One region of the Arthrobacter sp. S2(2024) genome, then DNA from elsewhere that is predicted to be linked to it. Evidence: predicted binding sites of a transcription regulator. Region 1 holds the regulator's gene; the other holds the start of a gene.
What was found. Region 1 encodes Rex, which represses fermentation and respiration genes when NADH is low (regulators of the CRP and FNR family bind a similar motif). Its sites were predicted from a motif close to CTTGTGAANNNNTTCACAAG; they were not measured.

Region 1 (3,407 bases):
ACGTGGGTTCAGTTATTAAGAAGCGCCGCAAGCGTATGGCCAAGAAGAAGCACCGCAAACTGCTTCGCAAGACCCGCCACCAGCGTCGCAATAAGAAGTAGAGATACTTCCTACAGCGTGAATGCCCGTTGCCTCTCAAGGCGGCGGGCATTTTTGCGTCCGTCCCCGATGACGCTCGCTCACATATGAGCGCTTTTCCCCGGACCCTCGCTCACGTATGTCGGCCGTTTCGACAACGCTCGCTCACGTATGTGGGTACATGCCGGAACTGCGGTCGTCACATCATGTGAGCGAGGGTTGCCGGGGAGGCGGGTATATGTGAGCGAGGGTTGCCGGGGAGGCGGGTACATGTGAGCGAGGGTTGCCGGGGAGGCGGGTATATGTGAGCGAGGGTTGCCGGGGTTAGGCCCTCGGGCTGCGGAACTTGGAGAAGCCCCGCCACAAGCCGTAGACGGCGCCTCCGACGGTCGCGGCCTTGAGGCCGAGCGTGGCTGCCCGGCGGCCGGAACGGAAGTCGTAAACAGGCCAGTTGTTCTCCCGCGCGTGGCGGCGAAGCCCGGCGTCGGGATTGATGCACACGGGGTGGCCCACCAACGTGAGCAGCGGGATATCGTTATGCGAATCGCTGTACGCCCAGCAGCGCTTCAGGTCCAGGCCTTCTTCGTCCGCTACGCGCTGCACGGCCACGGCCTTGGCTGGCCCGTGGAGGATCTCGCCCACCAACCGGCCGGTGTAAGCGCCATCTTCAACCTCGCCCACGGTACCCAGGGCGCCGGTCAGGCCGAGCCGCGTGGAAATGACGGTGGCAACTTCGATGGGCGTGGCGGTCACGAGCCAGACCTTCCGGCCAACACGCAGGTGCTGTTCCGCCAGGGCCTTGGTACCGGGCCAGATCCGCGACTCGATCATCTCGTCGTAGACCTCTTCGCCCAGCTCCTTGATATCGGACACCTTGATACCGGCCGCGAGGATCAGCGCGGAATCCCGGACGGAATGGACGTCCTCCATCTTTTCGCCCCGGAGCACGAACTTGAACTGCTTCCAGGCAAAGCCCGCGGCTTGGGAGAGCGTGAAGGCCCTGCGTTCATACATCTTCCGGGCAACGTGGAAGAGGCTGGCACCCTTCATGAGGGTGTTGTCGACGTCGAAGAATGCGGCTTCGCCGTGTTGCTGCGTTGCAGCCGGCGCGGTGGCCACAACGGCGTTCTTCTCGACGGGCATGCCTCGAGTCTAGTCAATCGTCCGGCCCCCTGCCGTTCGCGACTGCCGTGACGACGCTGAAGCGATACCGTTGAACCATGCCAAATCCCGACGTCGTACTCCTCACCAAAGCTGACTGCCACCTTTGCGCCGCGGCGCGGGACGCCGTTGAACGCGTGACCTCAAGCCTTGGGCTCACGTGGACCGAACAGTCAATCGACACTGACCCGGCACTGCGCGAGCGCTACGCCGAGGAGATCCCGGTGGTATTCGTGGACGGAATCCAGCGGGATTTCTGGAAAATCGATGAGGCACGATTGGTGCGGGTCCTGAAGAAGGCCATCGCCGCCTGAACATGCGTGCAGAGCTTTGTTGGCAATAGAGTGGGAAAACAAAGCGACGCAATGGAGAAGAACGTGACTGCGCTGGAACCGTCCGCCGAGGCTGTACCCGGGGACAAGGAGTCTGCCGCGAAGCAGATACCGCCCGCGGCTGTGGCCCGGATGACGCTTTACCTGCGCGCTCTGAACTCCCTGCTCGGTGAAGGCGTGGAACGGGTTTCCTCCGAGGCGTTGGCTGAGGCGTCCGGAGTCAGTTCGTCCACCTTGCGCAAAGACCTCTCCTACGTCGGCTCCTACGGAACGCGTGGCGTCGGGTACGAGGTCCAATACCTGAGCCGGCACATCGCGGCGGCGCTCGGCCTGACCCACGACTGGAAAGTGGCCATTGTGGGCGCCGGCAACCTGGGCAAGGCCTTGGCACGGTACGGCGGCTTCGAGTCGCGCGGTTTCGACGTGGTGGCGATCCTCGACGCCGATCCCATGATTATCGGGAATGAGGTCGGCTGGCTGCGGGTCAGCGACGCCGCCAATCTTGAAACGGTCCTTCAGCGGACCGGAACCAACATGGTTGTCCTGGCCCTCCCGGCCGCGGTGGCACAAGGCGTCTGCGACCGCGTGATCAGCGCGGGTATCCGCAGCATCCTCAGCTTTGCCCCGGTGCTGCTGCAAGTTCCTCCGTACGTGAATCTGCGCAAAGTGGACATGGCCACCGAGCTCCAGATCCTGGCGTATCACGCACAACGGGCACAGACCCCGGGCCAGGCCATTTAGGCCGGACCGGGTCTGCACCCGTTGTTTTGGTTTTAGCGTCTAGCGCCTAGCGGCCGTACGGCGCCTGGCCGTAAGGGTTCGCGAACGGCTGGGCTTTCCGGAAGTACGGCGCCGAGGCCGGCAAATAGAGCATCACGATCGCGGCGATGCCCAAGAGGATGGTGATGGTGCCCATGCCGATCTGGGTCAGGCCCAGCAGGGAAATTCCAGCGAAGACCGTGCCCAGGATGCGGGCCCAGTTCTTCCCCTTCCGGACATTGAACGCAACCAATGCGTAGAGCCCGGCAAAGATCACCGAGAAGATAACCAGGAACGTGATCGCAATGCCGATGAAGGTGCTTGTGTCTATGCCTGAAGCGTTGCTTCCTTGCGCCGACAGGGCCTGGTTGAACATGTTCTTGCCTGCCGGCGAGTTCAGCGTAGCGATAGTGAAGGGAATGCCGATCAAGGTCAGTACCCCTGCGGCAATCATCAGCCAGAAGGAGATGTTGACCAACTGCGGGACTCCGGACGTCGCAGCGGGCTGCTGGCTCGGCCAAGTGACGGGGCCGCCCTGCCCGTACTGCGGGACGGAAGGCTGCCCGTACTGCGGCTGCTGCCCGTACTGGGGAGCCTGTTGTCCATACTGGGGTGCGGACGGCTGCCCGTACTGGGGAGCCTGTTGCCCGTACTGGGGTGCGGACGGCTGCTGGGGCGCCTGCTGGCCGTACTGCGGAGCCGAAGGCTGCCCGAACTGAGGAGCTTGTTGGCCGTATTGCGGCGGCTGACCCTGCTGGGGTGTCTGCTGGCCGTATTTCGGCTCCTCAGGGGTGGGATTCTCGCCCGGAGTGGACGGCGGGTACGGAGGGGTGCTCATGGCATTCCTTTGCGTGTCGACTGCAGATACGGCTGCCGGGTGCAACGTGCCCCGCCCCCAGCTCGGCTTAATTCCACCGTACCCCGACGGCACAGCGCTGGTGATGATTCACGGGAAGAATTCTCGCTGAACAAGCTTCGGCGGAGCTCCCGTGAATCCTGCATGGACAAACGGAAGGCCGCGGGGTCCTTCCGGGACCGGCCGCGGCCTTCAGCTATGAAATTCCGGCTTGTAACGGG
Region 2 (3,407 bases), on a different contig from region 1:
GCGGGTTGCCAGGGTCTGGCCCACGATCACTCCGGAGAGTTCGTGGTCCACCAGGACGGACCGGTTTCCCGAGTGCCAGTCCAGGGCAATGAGTCCGTGTTCACCGATCTCCTGGGTGGAGGCGAGTTCGGTGAGGTATTCGTGGATGCCCAGGCCCGCGGCTTCGGCAGCTGCATGATATTCGGGCGGCACGCCGTACTTGGTGAACCAGCCGAAGATGTCGCCCACCCCGGACTGGCCGGCCTCGTAACCCCAGAGTCCGTCCACGATCCCGCCGTCGACCACTCCGCACATGCCCGGCACCTCACGAAGCTCGGAGCCGTTCATGACGTGGCACGTGGAGGTGCCCATGATCGCGACGAGCTGTCCCGGTTCCACGGCCCGGGCGGCGGGCGCGGTGACGTGGGCGTCAACATTCCCGACCGCGACGGCGATCCCGGCCGGGAGGCCGGTCCAGCCGGCGGCTTCGGCAGTCAGGTAACCCGCGGCGTCGCCCAGGCGGCCGATGGTGTGGGCCAGTTTGGTGTCGACGAAGTCCTTGAAGCCCGGGTTCAGGGCGGCCAGGAATTCCCCGGACGGGTAGGCGCCGTCCTGGTAGATGCCCTTGTACCCTGCGGTGCAGGCATTCCGCACGTAGTTCCCGCACAGTTGCCAGACGATCCAGTCGGCGGCTTCCACCCAGTGGTCCATCGCCGCATACGCGCCCGGGTCCTCCTCCAGGAGCTGGAGTCCCTTGGCGAACTCCCATTCCGAGGAAATGAGCCCGCCGTAGCGCGGCAGCCAGGCCTCGCCCCGCTCGGCGGCGAGTGCATTGATGCGGTCCGCCTGCTCCTGGGCCGCATGGTGGCGCCACAACTTCACATACGCATGCGGCCTGCGGGCGAAGCCGGGCAACTCGTTCAGTGGAGTGCCGTCAGCCTTCACCGGCACCATCGTGCACGCCGTGAAGTCCGTGGCAATCCCGACGACGGCGGCCGGATCGATCCCGGCGTCGCGCACCGCTGCGGGGACCGCGTGGCGCAACACGTCGCGGTAGTCTTGCGGCACCTGCAGCGCCCATTCGCCGGGAAGGCGGACAGCCGGGCCAGCAGGCTCGCCGGCCAGATCGGCCGGCAAGGCCTCCGTGATGACCGCGTGCGGGTACTCAAACACTCCGCTTCCCAGTTCCTTGCCATCCCTGACCCGCACCACCACGGCCCTGCCGGAAAGCGTGCCGTAGTCCACGCCGATGACGTAATGTTCGTTGCCGTCCGCTGTGACGTCCATGAAGTCCTCCAATAAGCCAGCCCGCAGCCTTGCGGATTGGTTCCATTGTGAGCGCTAACAAAATTCACGTCAAGCCGCCCTTCCCACATGAACATGAATACGATCAGGCGGGAGACGACGTACTTTGGCGCACCACCAACTCTGGCTCCACCACCGTGGCGCCGACGCTTTCCCCGCCCTCGATACCGCTCAGCATGAGGTCCATGCAGCGCCGCCCGAGTTCTTCGAAGTCCTGGCGTACCGTGGTCAAAGGCGGCGTGAAATAGCCTGATTCGGGCTGGTCGTCGAAACCCACCACCGAAACATCCTCGGGCACCCGGACACCTGCCTCGTTGAACGCACGCAGCAGGCCCAGGGCCATCTGGTCATTTCCCACAAAAAGCGCCGTGGCGGTCCTTTCACCGGCAAGCTTCCTGCCAATGTCATAACCGCTGCCGGCGCTCCAGTCCCCCACCACCAGCAAATCGTCCTGAAGGCCAGCCGCCTGCAAGGCCTCGCTCCACCCTTCGGCCCGGGCGACGCCGTCGATCCAGTCCTGCGGGCCGGCCACGTGCCCGATCCGTCGGTGCCCCTGCTCCACCAGATGCCTCACGGCCAATTCCGCGCCGCGCTTCTGGTCCACCATGGCTCCGCCGACCGACGCGTCGCCCAGCGACCCCACGGCCACTACGGGAACCCCGGCCTTCACTTCCGCCAACGCCAGCAGGGTGTCCGAATGGGGAACGATCACAACGATTCCGTCCACGGACTGGTCCAGGAAATGCCGGACCGCATCAAGGATCGCCTCCCGGTTGACCGTCCTCAAGGCTGCGATGCTGACGAAATAGCCGGCATCCCTCGCAGCCTGCTCGACGCCCAGCAGGGTGTTCGCCGGGCCGTACTGCGCCAGCTCGCTCGCCAGGACGCCGATGGTCTGGGAACGGCGGGTCACGAGGCTCCGCGCAGCAGTATTGCGCCGGTATCCCAGCTCGGCGATGGCGGCCTCGACACGCTCCCGGGTGCCCTTGCTGACGTTGGGGTGGTCGTTGATCACCCGTGAAACGGTCTGGTGCGAGACTCCCGCCAATTCCGCTACGTCTTCAAGCCGTGGTAAGCGCCCGCTGCTTTTTGTCATGGAGCTATTCTGCGTGACCTGGAGGCCAAGCGACGAACAGGACCGCAGCGAGTCCACGCTGAGCTACCGGCCAGTACAAGACCACGGGCATGCCGGGGATAGACTCGATTCAAGCCCAACAACCACCATTTGAGGAGCCCCATGCGCGCCACCATCATCCACGGTCCCGGCGACATCCGCGTTGAAGACCGTAACTACCCGACGGTCCAGCTGCCCACCGACGTCGTCGTCAAAGTGACTGCCTCCTGCGTCTGCGGATCGGACCTTTGGCCCTACCGCGGCGTAAAGCCCACCCACCAGCCTTCGGCCATCGGACATGAATTCATCGGCACGGTGGAAAGCATTGGCGACGACGTCACCACCCTGGCGCCCGGCGATTTCGTGATAGCTCCGTTCGTGGTCAGCTGCGGGGCCTGCCCGCAATGCTTGAACGGCGTCACAGTTGCCTGCGATCATTTGGCAGGTTGGGGCGGCAAGGATGACAGCGGTCACGCGATCGACGGCGGCCAAGGCCAGGCCGTGCGCGTGCCGCTCGCCGAGTCCACGCTCGTCAAGGTTCCCGGCATCACGGAACCCGACGGCGCCCTCCGCGCGAGCTTGCTGACGCTCTCGGATGTGATGGCCACCGGCCACCACGCCGCCCTCGCGGCGAAGGTCGGCCCCGGCAGGACCGTCGTCGTCGTCGGCGACGGCGCAGTCGGGCTCTGCGGCGTGCTCGCAGCAAAGCGGCTCGGAGCAGAACGAATCATCGCGATGTCGCGGCATGCCTACCGCCAGGCTATTGCCCTCGAATTCGGCGCAACAGACATCGTCGCTGAACGTGGCGAGGACGGCGTAGCCAAGGTCCGCGAATTGCTGGGAGGCGTTTTGGCCGACTCCGTGTTGGAGTGCGTCGGGACCAAGGAGTCCATGGAACAGGCACTGCACAGTGTCCGCCCGGGCGGCGCCCTCGGCTTTGTCGGTGTCCCGACAGGCGGAGCTGAGGCCCCCTTGCGCTACTTGTTCGACACGAACATTTCGATTGCCG

Region 2: a site for Rex is predicted at 1,311-1,330, ahead of araB (ribulokinase). Genes of this name have one in related genera too.

Annotation. Positions count from the first base shown of each region.
Region 1 is NZ_JAYKZI010000005.1:12,170-15,576, forward strand. Features, by position in the region: gene VLA65_RS12235 (30S ribosomal protein bS22) at 3-101, shown strand; gene VLA65_RS12240 (HAD family hydrolase) at 403-1,221, opposite strand; gene VLA65_RS12245 (glutaredoxin family protein) at 1,299-1,553, shown strand; gene VLA65_RS12250 (redox-sensing transcriptional repressor Rex) at 1,605-2,312, shown strand; gene VLA65_RS12255 (hypothetical protein) at 2,359-3,168, opposite strand.
Region 2 is NZ_JAYKZI010000003.1:429,903-433,309, forward strand. Features, by position in the region: gene araB (ribulokinase) at 1-1,266, opposite strand, end outside; gene VLA65_RS08540 (LacI family DNA-binding transcriptional regulator) at 1,370-2,380, opposite strand; gene VLA65_RS08545 (zinc-dependent alcohol dehydrogenase family protein) at 2,522-3,407, shown strand, end outside.